DNA from 2 places in the Spirochaeta isovalerica genome. Region 1 is predicted to be linked to the other one. Evidence: a T-box and tRNA genes for the amino acid it is inferred to sense, from the RefSeq annotation. Region 1 holds a T-box; the other holds one or more tRNA genes.
The links. The T-box of region 1 lies ahead of thrS (threonine--tRNA ligase). A T-box ahead of a tRNA ligase gene usually reads a tRNA of that ligase, here a tRNA-Thr.

Region 1 (11,797 bases):
AGGCAGAATTGACGCATTGAAAGATAACATTGATGTCTCTTATAAAGCTGTAGATCAGGTTGATAGAGTTTTCACGACTTTAAATGATCAGGTTGCCGAACAAATGGCGATGGTTGAAGAGTCTACCGCTTCCGTCACTGAGATGATTTCTTCAATAGAAAGCATTGCCAGAATAACGGAATCTAAAACAGCTGCCATTGACCAGCTCGTCAGGACATCGGCGAACGGCTCTGAAAGGCTTAATGTGACGACGGGAATCATAAACCAGATTAATGATAAAATAGATAACATTTCCCAAATGGCCAGCATCATTAAAAGTATTGCGAATCAAACGAACCTGCTGGCAATGAATGCTGCTATAGAAGCCGCTCATGCCGGTGATTCGGGAAGAGGTTTTGCAGTCGTTGCCGACGAGATTCGAAAATTGGCCGAAGCTTCGTCAAAGCAATCCAACGAAATATCTTCCAACTTGAAGGAAATCGTGGAAAATATCGAAAATGCTCAGGCTTCAGGAAGCGTTACCAGTCTGGCATATAGTGAAGTGGATAGCGAAATAATTCAGTTTTCTCAATCTCTTTATGAGATTTCTACTAGTATTACAGAGCTAAAAAGCGGTGGGGAGCAGATTCTGGAAGCCATGACTTCTCTTCAGGATGTCTCCATAAATGTAAAAAACAGCTCTAATGATCTCTCCGACGCATCAGAGAGTATGAAAAGTGAGATGAGCAGTGTTAAAAACATAACTGAGGAAGTTCACTCAAAGATTAATGATGTTTCTCTTGGCGTCAGAGAAGTATCACAGTCTGTCAACTCAATAACTCAACTGGCCAACAGTGTCGGTTCTGTTACGGAAAACCTCAATAAGGAAGTCAGCCGATTTAAAACAGAAGACTGACCACCCCCAAAAAAAGCCTGCTTTAAAATAAGCAGGCTTTTTTAGTCTTCAACCGATCAAGGAAGTTCTTTCGATTCAATTTTATCCATGATCATCTGAACAGCATCATGCATGGGCATACCGTTCTTCTGCTCACCGGTTCTGATTCGAATGCTGACCGCTTTCTCATTCATCTCATTTTCCCCGACAACAATCATGTAGGGTATTTTCTGAGTTTGGGCGTTGCGGATTTTTGCATTCATCCTCTCATCGGAAAAATCTGTTTCAACACGGATTCCTGCTGCGCGGAAGTTTTTCTCAACCTCTTTGGCATAATCATCGAATTTGGCAGATACGGGTATAACCATTGCCTGTACAGGACTGAGCCATACGGGGAATGCTCCTCCGAAGTTTTCAACCAATACACCGAAGAATCTCTCAATCGATCCTAGAAGCGCTCTGTGTATCATGAAGGGACGTTTTTCCTTACCGTCCTTATCGACAAAAACCATATCGAATCTTTCAGAAAGATTAAAGTCAAACTGCACGGTGGAGAGCTGCCATTCACGTCCCATTGTGTCTTTTACCTTCAAGTCGATTTTGGGCCCGTAGAAAGCGCCACCGCCTTCGTCGACACCATATTCGAGACCTTCTTTCTCAATAGCTTTTCTCAAGGATTCAGTTGCCAGATCCCAGTCTTTTTTCTCTCCTACACTTTTTTCCGGCATGGTGGAAAGGTAGGCGCTGATGTCTTCAAAGCCGAAAGATCTGAGCATGAAAAGAGAAAATCTGAGTACTTCGAGAATTTCATCTTCTACCTGGTCGGGAGTACAGATGATGTGTGCATCATCCTGAGTAAAGCCCCGGACTCTCATTAATCCGTGAAGAGTTCCTGATTTTTCATATCTGTAGACTGTACCCAGTTCGGCCCAGCGGAAAGGAAGTTCCCGATAAGAATGCTTTCCGTTGTTGTAGATCATGATGTGGAATGGACAGTTCATAGGCTTGGCGTAATAGTCGCTTTTATCCATTTCCATGGGCTGAAACATGCTCTCGTTGTAGAATCCCAGATGGCCGGAGGTTTCCCAGAGCCAGGATTTACCGACATGGGGAGTAAAAACCATTTCATAACCGTTTTTGTAGTGCTCCTGTCTCCAGAAGTCTTCAATAGCGACTCTGATTCTTGCCCCTTTGGGATGCCAGTAAACCATTCCGGGACCGGCTTCTTCATGAAGCGAAAACAAATCAAGCTCTTTACCGATTTTTCTGTGATCCCGTTTCTCCATTTCCTCCAGATGCTGAAGATGCATTTTCAGATCTTTCGGATTGGAAAAAGCTGTTCCATAGATTCTCTGGAGCATGGGCCTTTTCTCATCGCCTCTCCAGTAAGCGCCTGCAGTTTTCAGCAGTTTGAAAGACTGAGGATTGAGGCGGCTGGTATCCTCGACATGAGGACCACGGCACAGATCCTTGAAATCGCCCATTTGATAAACAGAAATCTCTTCTGTTTCAGGCAACTCTTCAATCAGCTCAAGCTTATAAGGCTGATCTGCAAAAAGAGCTTTGGCTTCTTCTTTGGAAACGACGGATCTTTCAAATCCGCTACGGGATTTGATGATTTCTTTCATGGATTCTTCGATTACACCGAGGTCATCAGGTGTGATGGATCTGGGAAGATCGAAATCGTAATAGAATCCGTTTTCGATAGCGGGACCGATGGCAATTTTCGCATCGGGGAACATCTTCAGAACTGCTCCCGCCATGACATGAGCCATTGAATGGCGCATAGTCTGTTGTTTTTCAAGCTTTTTAGCTTCTTTGTCGGACATAAATGCCTCCTGGTACTTTCGCGGGGTAAAAAAAAGACATTTTATTTTTCACCCCTGAAAACTTAATTTGATAAAAGTTTCCTAAGGACGAAAAACAAAATGTCTTCCGCGTTACCACCTTAATTCGCTACAGCTAGTGTATTCTCTGCAGCGCACTCAGCTCTCCCTTGACGCGGGATGTCGGCACGGGATACTCGGCGAAAGCCTTTGACCCGCACAGCTCGGGAGTGGTTTTCACAGATTCTTACGTCGATCATCTTCCAGCCCAGGGATGATCTCTCTCGTGACGCAGGGGATTGTTACTCGTCTCCGTCCATGCCTTTGTTCTATAATATCAGGATATAAGGCTTTAAAGTCAAGTACGCTCTTCAAAGTAAAAGATATTTTCCCTATAATGGGATTAATGGAAATAGTTGAAGGAATAACAGAAAACTACCTGATCATGTACATAGAGCGTGATGCAGAAGGGCATATCAAAAAAGTCCTGGATGCAGATGGAAGCGAGGTAGAAAAACAAATGCTGGCCCATTCATTTCTGGCCAGCGGTTGCGAAGGTGGATTCATCTACAAGGATGATTTTATCGAGATGGACAATTATTACGAGTTCAGAAAAGACAAAGCTTCCCGGCATCAGCGGTTCAAGTCAAGAAAACTGCCGAAAACAGTTAAGCCCAAAGCATCTAAAAGCTGAAAGCGGCGTTAAGGGACAAGGAGAGGGACTGGTACTGGATTCCAGCCCCACCGGGAAAGGTTCCGGCTGGAGTTCCCGAGTCATAATAGGCATATGTGATTCCTTTTGATTCAAAAAGGTATTCTCCTGAGATCAGAAATTTTAAACTGAACAGTGGAGATAACTGGATTCCCGCTTCCAGTGTTCCAGAGAGATATTGCCCGAAATAAGTTCTATCGTAAAAATGAAGACCTCTTAAAATGTGATGATCGTGATCCATTCCGAAGACAAATGGGCTGTAACCTATGTTAGCTTTCAAAAAAAAACCATAGCGGCTCCTATAGCCACCTCTCAGGCCGATGTAGGGAATATGGAGAGCGAGTCTGTAATCGATACCATTGGTTCCTACTTCAATGACATCCTCGATTCCATCATATTCAGAATCTATAATTGAGTCTGTCCAATCCCAGAACAAATATTTATATCCCATAACCGAAAGTAGCGACCAATTGGGATTTTCTAAAAAGTCGTAGGAACCATTGGCATCGATAAGAACAGAATTGACGATATCAACAGTACTGAGAGACCAATGGGACAAATCGGTCTTTCCATCTCTATCATGTAAAATGTTATATGCTCCATATTTGTCTTGTAGTACCCAATCATAGTCATTCATATATCCGCTACCATCAGTGACAGCTTTCCAGATCCCGAAATTGACATAGACACGATTCTGAAAATTGAGAGACGCAGACATTCCGGTATACAAAACATCTGTAATGTCCCAGATAAGCTCACTTAGGTAATATCCATTAGAACTGCTCATGCCCTGCGTACTTTCGTCTCCCGTATCAAAGACGATTTCTCGGGACTGACCATATAAAAATCCGAATGAAGGCTCCACTGTAATACCGAACATATTTCCTTCTGGAAGAATAGCGCCTTCAAGACTATCGAATGCCATGAGAGGAAAATAAGAGGATAAAACTAGAACGAGTAGAATAAACCGTTTCAAAGGGGCTCCTATCTCAAAGATGCAGAAGTGAATTTTCCACTTCATCAACTATCCAGTCCGGTGTAGATGCTCCGGCAGTCAGACCTATTGTATCATAACTGGAAATTTCAGGAGGGATTTCCTCAACAGTTGAAATGTGCCAGCAAGGGACGTTCATCTCTTTAACAGTCAGATAAAGACGCTTTGTGTTGGCACTGTTTTTTCCGCCAATAACAAGAAGGGCATCGACTTCCCCTGCAAGTTTTTTAACTGCGTTCTGTCTGTCATTTGTGGCGGAACAGATGCTGTTGTGGACAATAACATTCCGGTTCTTCTCTTTCAAAACCCGGCAAACCGATTCGAACTCGCTTTCTTTTATTGTTGTTTGACTGATAACCATGCTTTTATCAGGCGGATTTATAAGAGAAGCCTCATCTGCATTTCCAATAATGTCAAAATCATCCGCATAGCCGGCGAGACCTTTTATCTCTCCATGATTTTTATCCCCAACGATAATAATATGGTAGCCTAGAGAACTGTATTTCTGAACGATTTTATGTGACGCTATGACTTTAGGGCAAGTGCCATCGATAATTTCGACACCTTTATCTTCAAGTTTTTTTCTCTCTGATAGAGGTACCCCATGCGCCCTGATAACAGCTCTCCCCTCTTTAACTTCTTCAATAGACTCTACAGCCGGAATACCAAGCGAAGCGAATTTATCAACTATCTGCTGATTGTGAATAATCGGGCCAAGGGTTACGGCATTGTCTTCTTTTTCATCGGCGATTTTTTGAACTATTGCAACTGCCCGTTCAACACCCATACAGAATCCCATTGCCTTTGCTCTGATGATTTTTTTCATATCAGTCTCCAATCAGAATATAATTCTGATCATTTTCATTAATATCATAATCCGATAAATCGAAAGGATACTCAGGACTCTTTACAAGAACAGCTCTTCTATTCCTGTATAATTCTGTTTCTTTAAGCCTTTTCAGAACTTCTTCAAAATTCCCGTTGTCCACACCGATCCTGGAAATATCATATCTATTCACTTCCCCGGAATCAACAGGTTTTGTAAACTCGTTATTATAATCGAAAGCTCCTGCTATGGTATTACCTCCATAGTTGAAATTCTTAACTGTCAATTGTCGTTCCGGTGTTATGTCCCCTATTCCATAGGAATAGGCCAGTGTAGATTTTCCTTCTGTCTGAATCCCGTAACTGTTGAGAACATCATAATATCCAATTAATTCGAAGAGGTATTCCAGTTCAGAGACAACCTCGGTGACATAATGATGTAGAGTGTGGTTTCCCAGGTAGAAATTCCGGTTAAGGTAGACCAGTTTTGATTGTACGGCCGGCATGGCCAGATAAGGTGGCCCCGGATTAAACCCGCCACCGGTCTGGCGGAAGGGAATGGCATCGAATGTCAGGTAAAAAGTGAAATTTCTACGCCCCTGCTCGAGAGGAAGATATTTCTCGAGAACATAGACCATACAATCATCAGATATGACATAATCACCATTTTCCATCACAAAGGAAGAATTTTTTAGTGCTTTGACCGTCTGGTAATAAAAAACACCTGAAGAGCTGTCATCACAACCGAGAACAACAGGAAAGCTTCCGTTTACAGCAAATGTAAAGTCTCCCTCAATAAGCTGCAGATCGGTCATGACATGAAACCGATTATCATTGAAAAAAATCAGTAAAGATTCGAACCGTTCAAGAGTCAGCTCGAGATGCGGATCATCACCAATCCTGTGAAAAGCGAGAACAGGGATATATCCATCACCGGTTCTGGGTGCCAGATATGAGATTTTTCCTTCATTTCGGATAACGGGATTATCCCAATCAAGATATTGCGCCAGGGCATCTTCGGGATTTTCCATTTCTCCCATTGAAAAAAGAAATTCTCCCGGGCGTAGTACTCCATCACGGGTTTTGACTAATCGATACATTTGTTCCGTATGACCAAGAGTCGGGAGAAAAAGGAACAGGAATAAATAAATTATGTAATTTCTCATATCCGCTGATAAAACAAGAATCCCCGACCTGTAGGTTCGGGGTATTCCTGTTTGGAAAGTATGCGGCTGATCCGCCTGGAAGAAAAAAGCCACAATAGCCGAAGTATGTTCGTACCTTATGGCAAACCGAATAAGGCTGCCTCGCCTTGAGACAGCCTTAATAAAGGCTGAATTTATATATCAGGCCTTATTAAAGTTTACAACTTTTTCATTCTCTTTTTTTGCAGATCTGACATTTTTCGTAGTTTTTTTGGAACTGAGATTATGCCATCCGAGAAGAATGGATGATGCAATAAAGACTGAAGAATAAGTACCGACAATAACACCTACAATAAGATTCAGCGCAAAGAGCTTAATAGACCCTGTCGCGAGAATGAAAATAGCTGTTACGGCGATCAAAGTTGTAAGAGAAGTAATAATCGTCCTGCTCAATGATTGAGTGACAGAAATATTGATTACTTCTTCAAAAGTTTTTCCCTGAATGATTCTGGAGTTTTCTCTGATTCTGTCGAAGATAACAATTGTATCGTTCAGCGAGTAACCGATAATCGTCAATACAGCAGCGATTGTCGCAGTTGAGAAGTCGATCTGAAAGATACCGATAAAACCGAGAAGAAACAAAACATCATGGAAAATAGCGGCAATTGCCGAAATAGCGTAGTTCAATTTAAATCTGATCCAGATATAAACGAGAATAAGAGCTAAGGCAAAAACCGTCAGGAAGATCGTCTGGGATGTCAGGCTTCCGGCAAAACGGGGTCCGACATAGTCAGAAGAGCGGATTTCCACAGAGCCGGAGCCGAATGATGCTTCCAGCTTCGAGAGGATTTCCCTCTTTACGGTCTGCTGAAAATCAGCCTGGGTTTCATCAACACCGACACGAACCATGAATTCTTTATCTTCCGGATTTCCGATTGACTGAACCTGAAGCGATTCGATCCCCTCAAGAGCAATCTTAACATCTCCTTCAGAGATTTCAGAAGAAGTCGTAATCTGGATCCGCTGATTCAAACCGGCCTGAAAGTCAATTCCGAAGTTGAATCCACCTCTGAGAAAAGTGCCTCCCCAGAACGCGGTAATCAGAACAACCGAAAGGGCCAGCATAACAAATCTGAGTCTGGTAAAATTGATTGTTTTTTCCATTATTTAAGCCCCCATCCGATACTGAGTTTTTTCAGCTTGAGAGTATCGGATCCGAATGTAAATATTGCTTTGGATACGAAGATAGCCGTAAAGAGCGAACTGACGATACCCACTGCCAGCGTAACGGCAAATCCCTGAATAGGACCTTTTCCAAGCTGAGACAGGAAGATAGCAGCAATCAGTGTCGTAATGTTGGCATCCATTACAGTCCAGAAAGCTTTTTTGAAACCGGCTTCAATAGCCGCTGACCGGGCTTTACCGATTCGAAGCTCCTCTTTGATTCTCTCGAAAATGATAACGTTGGCGTCTACCGCCATTCCAACGTTAAGAATAAGACCGGCGATACTGGTCATAGTCAGGGTCATTTTAAAGGACGAAAGAATTGCCATGATAAACACAAAGTTAAGAAGGAGAGCCACTGTAGCGACAACACCTGCACCTTTGTAATAGATAATCATGAAGAGAATGACGGCAATAAAACCGATGATCATTGCCATGATACCTGTTCTGATGGCGTCGCTTCCGAGAGATGCGCCGACAGCCTGTTCATCAATAACATTGAGGTTGATGGGCAGTGCCGCTGTTTTCAGTACAATAGAAAGCTGCTGAGCTTCGTCACTGTCGAAACCTGTCATCCTGACGGAGTTTCTGATACCTTCAGAGATATTGGGAGCACCTTCCTTGATTTTATCATCCATAACGATGGCGAGACGCTTTCCTACATTATTGCTTGTCAGCTGGTAGAACAGATCGCCGCCTTCACTGTCAAGTTCAAAGATTACTTCAGGCTGATTGGTGATGGAATCTCTTCTTACCAGTGCCGATTTGATATGCGAACCATCAAGTCCGGGTTCTTTCTCTACAGCAAGATAGCTTGTAAGTTCATCAACACCATAGGCGTCTTTTTTATAAACGCCCATTACAACGACATCTTCGGGAAGAAGCGTATCGTCTTCGGGACGACCGTTCTCAAAGATTTCACCGGGATTGTTTCTGATAATGTCCAGAAGTTTATTGGAAGCATCATCATTAACGATATGAAAATTCAGAGAACCTTTACCATGAAGGAAAGAGTTAACCGTTTCCTGGTCAACCTCTCCGGGAACTTCAATAATAATCTGGTTGTTCGCCTGTTTTCTGATTGAAGGCTCTGTGACTCCGAATTTATCGATTCGGCTCGTAAGAGTTGTCATAGCGAGAGCTATGGCTTCATCGATTTCGGCATCTGAAGGACTATGTCCCAGTCTTTCCGCCAGATTGTCTTCATCAGCTTCTATGGTAACGCTCAGACCACCGGAAATATCGAGACCGAGCTGAAGGATCTTGTTTTTCATATCCTTCAAACTTGTAATATCTTCTCTATGATATTCTTCAAGTGCGGAAAACAACTCATTGGCAGAGTTGAATCCTTCAAGAACAGATTTTACAGTCCATTCCGCAGGAAAATCTTTCTTTTCCAGTTTATAATTGCTTTTGGCTTCGGCTATAAGAAAACCGTATGATTCAGCAAGAACTTCATCGGGACTGTTTTTAACCAGTGCCGTCAGCTCCTCCAATTCGCCGGCTGCCTGTTTTTTAGCATATTCCCGGATCTGCTCCTTGGAACTGTTGGCGATAAGCTGTCTGTCTTCAGGGGTAAAGAAATACCACTTGATTGTAGGTGACAGAAGAACGCCGGCCAGTCCGATAAACAGAAGAATCACCAGAAATCTAAATCTAATGCTCATTGTATGACTCCAGATTGTTTAAATATCTTATAAAAAATTATTCTTTATCTTTCTTTTTGGATTTTTTATCAGTTTCTTCGCTGATCTCAGCGACCTTCTGATTTTTCTTATCCTTTACAACTTCGGAAAGAGCGGACTTTTTAAAATCGATCTTCACATCGTTGTATACTCTGACAGAAACAATATCATCTTTAACGGAATCGACAGTACCTCTGATTCCTCCGATAGTCGTTACTTTGTCGCCTTTTTCGACAGATTCGATCATGGCTTTTGTTTCTTTCTGTTTTTTGTTCTGAGGTCTGATGATCAGAAAGTAGAAGATGGCAATAACCAGAGCGAATGTCACGATTGGAGTGGACATAGCTGCCGCACCGCCTGCAGCCTGCATAAGAGGCAGATTCAGTAATAAATTCATAATTTATCCCCGCATTTGTATTTTAAAACTTATATTAAAACTAGATTTTCGCAGTTTTTTGTATTTCATCCGGAACGGTATAAACTCCGAAAAGGAGCTTCAGCTGGTCAATGGATTTGTAAGCCGAACCGCTTTGTTCATTGTACAGATTGAGAATGTATTGCATCGATTCCTGATCATTATCGTACAGAGCGTCGCAGAAAGCTGATTTAAACAACCCTTTGTCAGCCAGTTCCCGGGATGTCAGGGAGGAATTCGCTTTTAAAGCTCTTTTATCGACAACGGCAGAATCTCCATGATATCCGATTATAAAATTGAAAACTGTTTTCTTCATAGTAATACCCTACAAGTTCAAATGATTTTATCAGTATAGCTTGAAAAAGTACACTGAAAAAAAAGTATGTTTAGCTAAAAAAATAGACTGCCCCGGATATGCTCCGGAGCAGTCCTGTATAATCCTTACGGGATCGGGCTTACATCATGCCGCCCATTCCGCCCATTCCGCCCATTCCGGGAGCACCTGCAGCAGGAGCCTCTTCGGGAATGTCAGTGATGGAACATTCAGTGGTGAGGAGAAGACCGGCAATGGAAGCCGCATTCTGAAGAGCGCTTCGTGTAACCTTGGCAGGGTCGATGATTCCCGCCTTGATCATGTCAGTCCATTCCATTTTGTTAGCGTCGAATCCGATACCTTTCTTCTCGGACTTCGCTTTGTCCGCTACAATCGCACCGTCAATACCTGCATTGTTGGCAATCTGTCTTACAGGCTCTTCAAGAGCCCTCTTTACGATCTTGAATCCGACCTTTTCATCTTCGGTAAGCAAGGACTCATCGTACTTCTCGATTGCCGCCGCTACCTGAACGAGTGTCAGACCACCACCGGCAACAATACCTTCTTCAATAGCAGCTCTAGTAGCAGACAGTGCGTCTTCGACTCTGTGCTTTTTCTCTTTCAGTTCAACTTCTGTAGCAGCCCCGACATTGATAACAGCCACACCGCCGGCCAGTTTAGCCAGTCTTTCCTGCAGTTTTTCTCTGTCGTAATCGGACGTTGTATCTTCAATCTGAGTTTTGATCTGTGCGATTCTCTCTTTGATATCCTGTTCTTTACCTTCTCCGTTGATGATCGTCGTGTTTTCTTTTTCGACTTTGATCATCTTGGCAACACCGAGGTCTTCGAGTTCAGTGTTTTCAAGCTTCAGGCCGATATCTTCGGAAATGACTTTTCCACCGGTAAGAATAGCAATATCCTCAAGCATGGCTTTTCTTCTGTCTCCGAATCCGGGAGCTTTAACAGCGCAGACGTTGAGAGCCCCTCTTATCGTGTTGACAACCAGTGTGGCCAAAGCTTCGCCGTCTACATCTTCAGCGATAATGAGAAGAGCTTTTCCTGTCTGAGCGACTTTTTCCAGAACGGGAAGGAGATCTTTCATGTTTGAGATTTTTTTGTCAAAAATCAGAATGAAAGGGTTTTCCATAGCTGAAGTCATCGTGTCACGGTTAGTAGCGAAATAAGGAGAAAGATATCCTCTATCGAACTGCATACCTTCTACGAAGTCAGTGGTCGTTTCAATCGTCTTTGATTCTTCTACAGTGATAACTCCGTCCTTTCCGACTTTTTCCATGGCGTGGGCGATTTCCTCACCTATTTCCATATCGTTGTTGGCGGAGATTGCCGCAACCTGGGCAATTTCATTTTTGTCATTGATTTCCTGGGCGTGTTTTTTGATTTCCTCAACAGAGAACTCGACGGCTTTGTCGATTCCCCTTTTGATTCCCATGGGATTAATTCCGGCAGCGACGCTTTTCAGCCCCTCTTTCACAATTGAATAAGCGAGGACTGTCGCTGTTGTTGTACCGTCTCCGGCAACATCGTTAGTTTTTGTCGCAACTTCTTTAAGCAGCTGGGCTCCCATATTCTCAAAGGGATCTTCCAGTTCAATTTCTCTTGCTACGGAAACTCCGTCTTTTGTTACTGTAGGTGCTCCGAATTTTTTGTCCAGGAGAACGTTTCTCCCTTTAGGTCCAAGAGTTACCTTCACAGCATCTGAAAGTTTTTCAATTCCCGCGAGAAGGCTTTTCCGGGCATCTTCGTTAAACTGCAGCTGTTTAGCC
Region 2 (11,797 bases), on a different contig from region 1:
CGTTGTTTCAAGATCGGCGATAACTCCGTCCCGCAAGGGGCGGATGGCGATAATATCGTCAGGCGTTCTCCAAAGCATTTTTTTTGCATCGGCGCCCACGGCAACAACCTTTTTCGTCCCCCTTTCAACGGCGACGACAGAAGGTTCGCTGCAGACAATCCCCTTGCCTCTGATATATATAAGAGTATTGCATGTACCCAGATCAATTCCGATATCTGTCGAGATGCTTTTAAACATTTTCATAGCTGATTACACTCCAAAATCCTGATCAACCGTACAGCCGCGTCAGCGCACCGATATGTTTCGGATTAATTCTCGTCGTTTTATGCCACTGGGAACGGGCATTAGGGATATCGTCCATGAAAAAATAGACTTCTCCCAGTAAAAAGTGATAGTTTTCGTTGCCGCTCTCCAGAGCAATCAACTCTTTAAGCACTATTTCCGCTTCCCGGTAGTTTTTCATATCATAATAGAGATTTGCCAGTTGAAAAAGTCCTTTTTTCTTAAGCGGTTCATCTCTGGTATTTTCTATCATTAATTTGAGATATTTCTCACTATCATCGTAGTCCCCCCGATTGTAAAAATCATCAGCCAGACGCAGATACAAACGATCGGTCTTGTTGCGTTCCAGGGCTTTCATGTAAAAATCAATGCTCTTATCATAATCCTTTAGAAGGGAATAAGCCTGACCCAGATATTCATAACTGTCATCATTAATAAAACCGTCTTGAATCGATTTTTCCAGATGCATGGCCGCCTGATCGGCATAGTAATAATTTTTATGGAGATAAGCCTTTCCCAGAACATAGTGAATTCGCGATTCCATAGGCACACTGTCCAGCATAAGCGCTTTTTTCAAAAGAAAGATAGATCTGTCGATCATCGGAAGGGAACGCTCCACAGAAACCTGAGACACGCCTTTGTAAAAATAGGAAAAACCGCAATAAATAAGCGAAACAGCATGAAGCGGTTCCTCGTCGAGCTTGTTCTCCGTCAGCTCGATTATTCTGTCATACTCCTTCTCCTCCCAGAGAAGAGACACATCGACACTGTTAATATTGGATGTCAGATTTCTGTTCAGTCTGTCAGCGCCATATATGAGCGCTGCCAGAAGGGCCAGCAGGATAATTGCTGTTGAAGGGATAACCAGATGAATCCCCTTGCGGGAACTGCGTGTTTTTGTACGGACAGTTTTTTTCATACTTTATCCAGAAAAAGAAAAAATAACAGGACTGTAAGCCGGGTTCTGTAATCGATTGCCATCTATCTGACACTTCCTTTGCAGAAAGCGATTCCAGCGATCCACCCGCAGACTTAAGAACGAGAAATTCATCTGCTGCTTGATCTTGCTCCTGATGAGGTTTACCATGCCCCCTCCCTTACGGGAGGAGCGGTGGGCTCTTACCCCGCCATTTCACCCTTACCTCCGAAGAGGCGGTATATTTTCTGCGGCACTTTCTGTCGGTTTTACAACCGCCCGGGCGTTACCCGGCATCATTCTCTATGGAGCCCGGACTTTCCTCTACAGACAAAATGTCTGCAGCGGCAATCCGTCCTGTTATCACTATTTACTATATTTATTCGAAATCATCATCAACGAGATCGGCAAGCCCTCCGACAAACTCTTCTTCGTCATCTACCACATCGGTGAGTTCATCCTGAGTTCCAAAATAAAGGATTCTGCTGCAATAGGGACAAAAGAGAATTCCCTCTCCGGCCCGGACATCGTTGACAAACTGACCGGGAAGCATCATATGACAACCGGTACAGACACCGTTATTGACAGGAACGATACCTAAACCGGATTTATTCTTAATAATTCTTTCGAATTTAAAAAGAATGTCCTCATCCATTCCGGGAATTATGGCTTTCTCTTCGTCTAACAGCTGGTTGAGATCAACCTGCTTCGATTCGCTTTCGGCCTGGATTTTCTCATTTTCCTCTTTGAGTTCCTGCTCTTCAGCAGCAATCATCTCTTCGTCTTTTTTAAGCTGCTCGGTCATTTCTTCAAGAGCTCTTTCTTCTTTCTGAATTTCTCTTCTGAAGAACTGCTCTTTTTCAGTGGCAGATTTTATTTCCTTCTCAAGAGCTTCATATTCTCTCTGAGTGGAAATGACATCCATTTTCTTTTCGCTGTCTTCCCGGAGTGATTCCGCTTCGGCAAGCTCTCTTTTTAACTCGAGAAGACCCGATTTGGTCGTTTCAAATTTTTCATTGCTTTCTATATAGGACTTCTTCAGCCTGTTTAACAGTTCCTGTTTCTTTGCCAGAGCCCTCGGAATCTCATGAATTTCGTGCTCCAAATCAAATTTCTTCGATAGAATATCCTGCAACTGCTGCAATTTTTCAAATGTACTCTGCATATGGTAAAAACCCCTTAATTCTCCAGATAATCCTTAAGCCGCCTGCTTCTCTTAGGATGCCGCAAACGTCTGAGAGCCTTCGCTTCAATCTGCCTGATTCTCTCTCTGGTTACATTAAAATACAATCCAACTTCTTCCAATGTCAATGAGTAGCCGTCTTCAAGACCGAATCTCATTTTAAGAACTTCCTGTTCCCTCGGAGGAAGGGTTTCCAGAACATCCTGAAGCTGTTCCTGGAGTATGGTGAAGGCTGTCTGATTTTCAGGATTCTCCACCACTTTATCTTCAATGAAATCACCGAGAAGCGAGTCTTCCTCTTCCCCTATTGGTGTTTCCAGAGAAATCGGTTCGCGGGCCACATTTTTAACTGACTTAACCCGCGCAACGGTCCAGCCGAGTTTTTCGGCGATTTCCTCATCAGTCGGCTCACGCCCTTTAACCTGCATAAGCTGTCTGGATTCCCGGACCACCTTATTGATCTGTTCAATCATATGCACGGGAACCCTGATCGTTCTGGCCTGGTCAGAAATGGATCTGGTAATGGCCTGACGTATCCACCAGGTAGCATAAGTGGAAAACTTATAGCCTTTCCGGTACTCGAATTTTTCAACAGCTTTAATAAGACCGATATTCCCTTCCTGAACCAGATCAAAGAAATGCAGGCCTCTGTTGGTATATTTCTTGGCGATGCTGACAACAAGACGGAGGTTGGCTTTAATCAGCCGGTCTTTGGCGCTCTTCATCATGAAGCGGCCGCGATCGATATCGTCTGCCTTCTCAAGGATTTCTTCCACGGAAGTATCGAAGTCGATTTCTATATCGCGGATTTTCTTTTCAGCGACCTGAACAAGCCTGATCTGCTCCTTGATCTCATCAGCGGAAAGTCCCAGCTCCTCCTCGATCTCACGACGTTTGGAACTCGAAGCCAGACCCCGGCCGAGAGACCGAAGCTCCCGCATATTATTAACGCGAAGAACTCTTTCGATTTTCTCCTGAATCTTCGTGTTTTTCTTTATTTTATTAGCCGCATCAACGTATTTCTCAGAAAACGACAGGATTTCTTCCTGATGCATATCTATTTTCGATATGAAGGACATCAGTTCATCTCTTTTCTTCTGGAGAGATTTATCAGAAAGAATATCACCATCGGTAGAAACAACTTTCTGCTTCATCTCAAAGTACTGTTTCAAATTGGCCATTATCGTTTTTAAAGGCTCACGGTAATACTGATTGAGACGTCTTCTCTCTGAGAGCATTTCAGAGATTTCCTTCTTTGACAGTCCCATGTTATGCGGATCGTCTTTGGAAAAAGCTCTGTGGGCCAAATCAAAAAATTCGGCAATTATCATTCCGGAATCTTTAAGGATGTTCTTGATGATATTTTCACCATCCTCCATTTTCATGGAGAGCTCGACTTCCTGTTCTGCCGTCAGAAGATTCTCTTTTCCGATTTCCCTTAAATACAGCCTGATGGGGTCATCAATTGATGACTCCTTCTCATTAACGACGAGTTTTCTCTTTCCTCCGGAGGATACGACATCGGCGTCGAGCTCATCATCACTGTCCTCATCGTCATCCTCATCCTCATCTTCATCATCAAGATCCAGAGTCGTTATTGACTCGTCTGCATCTTCATCGGATGTGACGCCGGCAACAGGAATGGGAGCTCCGCTGAAATCATCCAGATCATCGTCAAGCTCTTCATCCATGACATGATCGTCTTCGTCTGGAATCTCTCCATCAATGGATATTTCGACATCGACATCATCTTCCTCATCGAGGTCTTCCTCTGTTTCATCATCCGGGAGAGAATCAGAAGTATCGTCGCTGACCTTTTCATCATGGTCAGCTTCGTCCTGAAGTTGAATATTATTCTCCTCCAGCAATGTAATTACTTCTTCTATTTTATCGGAGTTTGTTATGTCCTCCGGAAGGAAGTCATTAACTTCATCATAAGAAATCCGCTTTTTTTCTGAAGCATACTCAAGCAGCTTTTTTATGGCGGGATCAGCCTTGATATCTGTCATCGACTATCACCTTTTCAGTTCTTCTATTTTTTTATCTAAAGAGAGCTTTTCAGAAATCAATCCCTTCAAATCCTCTTCTGAAGATGTTGCGGATAAACCGAAATTCCGTATATCCGACTCAATCCGAGCCCTGTTTTCCATCATGTTTCTCAACATAATAGTCTTAACCGAGTCCCGAATAACATCTTCCGGATTAATGAGAAACTGAGACGAGGACAACTTTTCCACCAACAGGCTTTTAAGAGGTCCTTCTCCAATGCGCATCAATAACGATTCTACAGTTTCTTCTCCCGCTTCCTCACAACCCATCACCGCGCTGAACAACAGGACGGCATTTTTATCCTTTAAATCATCGATTCCCAGGCTGCTGGATATTATATTAAAATAATCCCGATTGGCAGCACCGGCAAGCATTAGATACAATTCATCTGAAATCTTTATGGCCTCGTCTTTTTTTACTACATCGCGACGGACTGGAGCTTTTTTTTGGCGCAAAAAATCACTCAGTATGGATTCTTTACCAATACCGAGCTTTTCAGCCAGTCTGCTCAGACACACATCACGCTTAACATCGGACCGAATCGAAGTAATATAGGGGAATATTTCCCTTACAACCTTCTCCATCCCTTCAGGTGATCTTACATCATATGCTCTAATCGCACATTTATACAGATATTCAAAACTAGTTATAGGATATTTCAAAATTTTATGCAATGATTCCACACCATCTTTTTGCATTATATCCGCAGGGTCCCTTCCCTGAGGTAATTCGGCCACGGAAACTTCAATTCCGAAAGATTCACAGATAATTATCGCCTTGGATGTTGCCTTTATCCCGGCTTCATCACCATCAAAGACAATGATGCCCGAATCAGCATATCTTTTCAGAAGTTTCGCTTGTTCCGATGTAAATGCAGTCCCCAGTGGTGCGACAGCATTCGTATATCCCGATTGATGGAGCGCCAGAACATCAATATTTCCCTCACAGAGTATAAATTGTTTTTTCTTTCTCATATCTGAGAGAGCCTGGCTGATACCATAAAGCTGGGAACCTTTGTGAAATATCAAAGTTTCGGGAGTGTTGATATATTTCGGCCCCCTGTTACCGAGCTCTCTGCCGCTGAAGCCGATCACTTCATTCCGGACTGAAAAAACCGGGAAAATCAATCTGTTGATAAAAAGAGGGAAGTTTTTTTTATTTTTGGAAAAAAGGCCCGATTCTCCGAGAAATTCGAGCGAGTAGTTCTTTTTCTTCAAAAAATTGAAGAGCCAGTTGAAATCATAGGGGGCAAAACCAAGCTCAAATTTCTCGGAAGTCTCCTGATTAATTCCTCGTGCGGCTATGTACTCTCTGGCCTGCCCTGCGCTTTCACTGTTTTCAAGAATATAACGGAAACTGCCGGAAACCCGTTTGTACAGCTCCAGCATGGCATCCCGCTTCCCGCTGTATTCACTATTGTCATTCTCTGACAAATCAAGCGTCACTCCGGCTTTTTTAGCCAGCATTTTTACTGAATCTATGAAATCAAGCTTTTCAATTTCCATAAGAAAATTGATCGCTCCTCCACCTTTGTGACATCCGAAACAGTAATAGATATTTTTATCGAGAGTCACAGAAAAAGAGGGCGTTTTTTCATTGTGAAAAGGACATAATCCCCAATAACGCCCCCCCTTCGGCTTTAAAGAGACATACTCCGAAACGAGATCAACAATGTTAACTTTATCGTTGATTTCCTCGATTTTTGATTCCGGGATTCTCATCTGGCTTTATTTGCTCCTGAAGTTGCTGATGTAATCAGCTCTGGCTTTATTGTGATCGCTGAGACTTTTCGTAAAAATATGAGTTCCCTTTTCGATGTCATCGACAACAAAAAACATATAATCTGTCTGCGCAGGGTTAAATACGGCATTTAATGCGACCCCCCCCGGGTTGGAGATGGGCGCAGGAGGCAACCCTCGATTTTCATAGGTATTGAATTTCGAATCAATTTCCAGGTCTGTAAAGAGAATCCTTTCCGGATGCGGCCGATTCTGCTCTTCCGTAATAATATAGACTATTGTCGCGCAGGACTGCAGAGGCCACCCCTGATCGATCCTGTTATAAAAAACAGAAGCCATCTTGGGAGCTTCCTCCGGAACTCTATACTCCCGTTCGATTATTGAAGACAGAATGACTTTTTCATAAATCTGCTCACCTGTAAGCATGGCATAGTCAGGGTAAACCTCTTCGAGTTTATCGAAGAAGACATTAACCATGTGTTCAGCCACTTTCTCAGCGGGGTAATCCTTCTGAAAGCTATATGTGTCGGGAAAGAGAAATCCCTCCAGCGTCTCGCTTTCAATACCGTATTTTTCAAGGTAAGTACCATCGGAAACAGCTGCTCTGAATTCGCCGGATCCGGTAACCCCAGCCCGTGCGAAGATTTCATCCATACGGCCCGAGGTTACACCTTCGGGAATGACAACGGCCAGCAGCTTCTGCTTTCCCTCTTCCAACTGTCCTATAATCTCCAGGGATGTCAGACTTTCAGCGATATTATATGATCCTTTTTTTATTAGGATTCCCGACCCTGTTACTTTGTTATATATCTTCAGGAACAGTCCGGAACGAACTAGTCCGGCATTTTCCAGATTGCTGACAATCGTGTTGAACGAAGCGCCTTCATCAACAGAAAAAACGACACTTTCATCAGATTCGGGATCAGGGCTGCTGTTGAGATAAAAAGCAAGCACAACAGCTGTTCCTGCAGCTATAACGAAAAGCAGCACAAACGTTGCAGCCATAACTCTGAATATTTTCACCTGAGCGATTCCTCCATAGTACTTTCACCGGCTTTTTTACGAAACTGCTCTATTTCATCAATAGAGAACCGGGAAAAGATTAGAGCTTCCATCTTTCCGGCCAGTTTTTCCATCACGGGATTCTCCAGGCATTTTTCATCCTGTTGTATATAGAAAAAAAGTGTAGCCAGTTCATCATTTTCAAGATCCAGCGATAACGCCATCACATCTCCTTTATTCAATTACAATTTCGCAATCTTCTCTGGCCAGCTCAATTCTGAGAGGATGTTTGTTTTCCGCTCTCTCACAATACCAGCGCGAAGACCGCAAAATGGCTTCCAGTTTCTTATCATCATATTGGGGATCATGATGAAAAAGGTACAGCGTACCGATTTCATGTTCCAGAGCAAAATCCACAGACATGCTGTAGGAAGTATGCCCCCAATTGAACTTCTCAATCGATTCCCCAAGAGTATACTGACCATCGAGGATAATTACATCAGCCTTTTTAAAAAAGCCTGCGGTCTTTTCCGTATTTCTGAAATCCGATTCAGTGAGTTCCGTATCTGTAGAATATATCACCTTTTTTCCTTTTTCCTCTACAGCATATGCATAACACTCATCGGGGTGGTTACGATCAATCCAGGAGACGATAGCGTCGTCCAGATAAAGATGGTCCTCTGTCAGTTCGATAAATTCTATTGAAGCGGAAAAGGAATCCATACCGACGGGATGATAGGGCTTGGACAAAAAACGGGAGAGAATCTTATCAAAACCCTTTTGGGGGCTGTAAAAACGGAATTTCATCTTCGGATCGAAAAGAAAGCTGAAAAAAGGCAGCCCCGCTATATGATCGTAATGAAAATGTGAAAAAAAGATATGTATTAAATCAGGAGTCTCCCCGGTTTTTCTCATATCTTCATCGAGTGTTCTCAAACCGCTGCCGCAATCAAAAATCAATAACTGATTATCGGCGAGGCGGATTTCAACACAAGCCGTATGGCCGCCTACGGTCCCGAATATCATTTCCGGCAGAGAATGAAGAAATCGCTCACGGCTTTCCGGATTTTTCAGATTGTCCGGCTTAGCTCTCTGAACCGTTGCCGATATTTTTCTTTTGATATCACGGGGTCGCAAAGAGCGGGAGTAAGATCCGCGAACACCTCTGAACTGAACTTTCATACAGTTTATTATAACCACAGAGAAGCCAAACAGCAAAGCCCGGCTTCTCTCTTTCGTTATTTATGAATTTATAAGCGGATCATTCAGCCTCTTTTGAAGCCATTCTTCTATTTCTTCCGCGCTGTGAACTTCACCCTTGCCGATTCCCGGACAACTCTTTGATTCCTCGAGCCAGGTTCCGGAATTCTCAACGACATGACTCCAGAAGGGATAACTGCGGCACTGCAGAGGCCGGGCTTTATAGACCGCACAGCCTCCTTCAGACCAGAAAATACAATCATTATTTTCCTTTTCGATTAAACTGAGCCTTTTAAAAAAACCGATATCCACCCAGGTACAGTATTTATCAATGAAAGATTCGCGTTTCATTCCCAGCTCTTTTACCATTTCCATAAGGTCTGTTTCCGATAAAAAAACATACCCCGGTTCATGTCTGCAACAGAAGCTGCATCTCTGACATTCAAATTTCAAGCCGTCGCTATAAAAAGGTTTATCCACAATCATACCTCTGAAGACAAAACAGGCTTTTCATGTTCATCATGAAAAGCCTGAAGATTTCGAATTAAGCCTGCGGACACGATGCTTGCGCATGACCCGCGATTATCTATATTGGGGAGAGAAGGATTCGAACCTTCGAAGCCGAAACAACAGATTTACAGTCTGCCCCCTTTGACCGCTCGGGAACCTCCCCAAAAGCATTATCCAATGCCGTAAAGCCAACTGTCGGATTCGAACCGACGACCCCGAGATTACAAGTCACGTGCTCTGGCCAGCTGAGCTAAGTTGGCATATATGTCGACCGCTGTTTTAAGTCCTGCGGACATTATGACTCGAGGATAAATCAGCGAATCGGGCGCTTTAGCGCTACAGCAGATTATCCTATTAGAATAAGTGATGCAAACCAATGCTTCGCATTAACATCATTATCTATATTGGGGAGAGAAGGATTCGAACCTTCGAAGCCGAAACAACAGATTTACAGTCTGCCCCCTTTGACCGCTCGGGAACCTCCCCAAAAGCATTATCCAATGCCGTAAAGCCAACTGTCGGATTCGAACCGACGACCCCGAGATTACAAGTCACGTGCTCTGGCCAGCTGAGCTAAGTTGGCATATATGTCGACCGCTGTTTTAAGTCCTGCGGACATTAAGACTCCGGGATAAATCAGCGAATCCGGCGCTTTCGCGCTACAGCAGATTATCCTATTTAGAATAAGTGATGCAAACCAATGCTTCGCATTAACATCATTATTTCTATTGGGGAGAGAAGGATTCGAACCTTCGAAGCCGAAACAACAGATTTACAGTCTGCCCCCTTTGACCGCTCGGGAACCTCCCCAAATAAGCAAAACAGCATTGCAAAAACGAACTGTTCACTCAATCAGCCAACTGTCGGATTCGAACCGACGACCCCGAGATTACAAGTCACGTGCTCTGGCCAGCTGAGCTAAGTTGGCGTTTATGCTTACCGAAAAAGAAGATATGATAATCTGTAAAAACAGTCAATACTTATTATTTAAAAAGTGTCAAAGCTCAGACTAAAATCTCAAGCCCTTCTTCCTGCACCGCAACAGTGTATTCAAACTGGGATGCGACAAATCCTTCTCTGACCATAGCCGTTCCGAGTTCATCATAGAAGATATCATATGGACAGTTTGTGAAGACCGGTTCGAGTGTGAATACCATTCCAGGCTTGAGGGGGCATGATCTTCCGCTGGTGACATATTGGACTAGAGGTGATTCGTGAAGCTCCCGGCCGATTCCATGGCCGGCCCCTTCCTGAAGAACACGAAGCCCTATTTCCCTGCTTTTTTCACTGATAAAATCCCCCAGAACGTCCAGATCCTGTTTTTGTTCCAGGATTTTTACTGAATCAAAGACTATTTCTTTGGAAAACCTGACAATATCCATAATTTCGGGAGGACAATTTCCCACTGGGTAGGTTTCTGCCCCATCACCGTACCAGCCGTCTTTTCTAAGCACGATATCCACTGTTACGATATCGCCTTCCCTTAGAACATAATTTTCCGGTATGCCGTGATAAGCTTTATTATTTCGGGAGATCAGTGCTGAATACTCATAGAGACCAGAGCTCTTGAGAAAAGGGTCTCCGTTTCGCAGCAAAATATAGTTTTCACAGAAAATATCGATATCAAGCTCGTTGACTCCGGGCTTAATGATTTTTTCAAGCTGACGGAGCAGATCGCGGACCAGAGCTGCCGCCTGAGAGATGTAAAACCTCTCTTCTCTGCTGTAATAGGAGATCTCACCTCTTTCATGCTCTTCCCGTGATGGACCTGTACAGAGGGATATATCTCTCATCAAGAACTTGCCGCCATGTATATTTCTCATTAATGATATTAACGGCATTCTTTCTGATTTGATGTAGAATCTCTCTGTCATTGCCATAGAGATAGATAGCTTCACGGACTTTTTCCGCAAGCCTTTCCGGTGTATTCGGACTATATGAAAAGCCGTTCAATCTATCCTTTGTTTTTACAAGTCCTCCTGTTTCATGGACAATGGGGATATTTCCGTTCAGCTGGGCGATAAAGTCCGTCAGGCCGCAAGGTTCCCATTGCGATGGAACCAGAAAAAAATCACCACCCGCAAAGACATCGGCAGAAAGTGAAGGATCGTAATACCTGAAATAAGCGAAATTCCCTATTCGTCCGGCAATACCGGCCAGCCTGGCTTCCAGATCCCGGTCGCCCTCTCCGAGAACGAGAAAACGGGCATCGAGATCAGAAGCATACCTTTCCAGAAAATCCGCCAGAACATCGATCCCTTTCTGATAGGCGATCCGGCTTTGAAGGGTGAATAACGGTCTGTCATCGTCAATCATTGCTCCGTAAAGATAACCGCTTTTTTCAAGATCAGCGATTCTTTTGATAAGCAAGGCTCTGCATTCTCTCTTTTTTTCTGTAAAGGAATTGTGGGTTCCATTTTTCAGAACAGGCGAATGTGAGCAGCGGTCGTGATGATCCGGATCTATTCCATTGGTTATACCAATCAGCTCGATTCCGGCTGAGTGAAACAACTCTCCGATCAGTCCGCTATTGATATCCTTTCCCGACATGACATCTTCCGCATAACGCTCAGAGACTGTATTGATTTTTCCATAGAGACCGGCGCAGAGAAGAGGATTCCAGCCCATGGGCGTGTGGAAAGACTTGAGAACACTATGGGATAATCCTGTCAACTTTTCAACTTCGTGAAAGTCTTCTATGTTCTGTTGATATACAGCCCCGCCATTGTGTATGGTTAGCAACGTTCCTGAACGGCTGAAATACCCGGAATACCGCTTTTTCGTTCTCATAATGGCCGGAAGAAAGCCACAATGGCCATCGTGAAGATGAAAGACCTCCGGTAACTCACCCAGTGCCATGGCACCTTCCAGAGCTGCATATTGCAGCGTCAGATTCATTTCATTGGCATCGAGATG

Region 2: it has a tRNA-Thr gene. The T-box ahead of thrS (threonine--tRNA ligase) is inferred to sense a tRNA for this amino acid. The anticodon was not compared.

What each region holds. Positions count from the first base shown of each region.
Region 1 covers NZ_JACHGJ010000013.1:2,048-13,844, forward strand. Annotated here, with positions in the region: gene HNR50_RS20740 (methyl-accepting chemotaxis protein) at 1-895, shown strand, start outside; gene thrS (threonine--tRNA ligase) at 952-2,703, opposite strand; T-box leader at 2,784-3,028, opposite strand; gene HNR50_RS20750 (hypothetical protein) at 3,107-3,394, shown strand; gene HNR50_RS20755 (omptin family outer membrane protease) at 3,384-4,337, opposite strand; gene ispH (4-hydroxy-3-methylbut-2-enyl diphosphate reductase) at 4,402-5,232, opposite strand; gene HNR50_RS20765 (polysaccharide deacetylase family protein) at 5,234-6,271, opposite strand; gene secF (protein translocase subunit SecF) at 6,578-7,540, opposite strand; gene secD (protein translocase subunit SecD) at 7,540-9,267, opposite strand; gene yajC (preprotein translocase subunit YajC) at 9,305-9,682, opposite strand; gene HNR50_RS20785 (hypothetical protein) at 9,723-10,016, opposite strand; gene groL (chaperonin GroEL) at 10,156-11,797, opposite strand, start outside.
Region 2 covers NZ_JACHGJ010000001.1:853,497-865,293, forward strand. Annotated here, with positions in the region: gene HNR50_RS03655 (rod shape-determining protein) at 1-243, opposite strand, end outside; gene HNR50_RS03660 (tetratricopeptide repeat protein) at 269-1,201, opposite strand; RNA gene rnpB (RNase P RNA component class A) at 1,220-1,562, opposite strand; gene HNR50_RS03670 (zinc ribbon domain-containing protein) at 1,578-2,363, opposite strand; gene rpoD (RNA polymerase sigma factor RpoD) at 2,378-4,390, opposite strand; gene dnaG (DNA primase) at 4,397-6,151, opposite strand; gene mltG (endolytic transglycosylase MltG) at 6,158-7,192, opposite strand; gene HNR50_RS03690 (hypothetical protein) at 7,189-7,395, opposite strand; gene HNR50_RS03695 (MBL fold metallo-hydrolase) at 7,406-8,353, opposite strand; gene HNR50_RS03700 (YkgJ family cysteine cluster protein) at 8,414-8,857, opposite strand; tRNA gene HNR50_RS03705 (tRNA-Tyr) at 8,964-9,044, opposite strand; tRNA gene HNR50_RS03710 (tRNA-Thr) at 9,068-9,141, opposite strand; tRNA gene HNR50_RS03715 (tRNA-Tyr) at 9,287-9,367, opposite strand; tRNA gene HNR50_RS03720 (tRNA-Thr) at 9,391-9,464, opposite strand; tRNA gene HNR50_RS03725 (tRNA-Tyr) at 9,611-9,691, opposite strand; tRNA gene HNR50_RS03730 (tRNA-Thr) at 9,736-9,809, opposite strand; gene HNR50_RS03735 (M24 family metallopeptidase) at 9,886-10,674, opposite strand; gene HNR50_RS22680 (glycogen/starch synthase) at 10,628-11,797, opposite strand, start outside.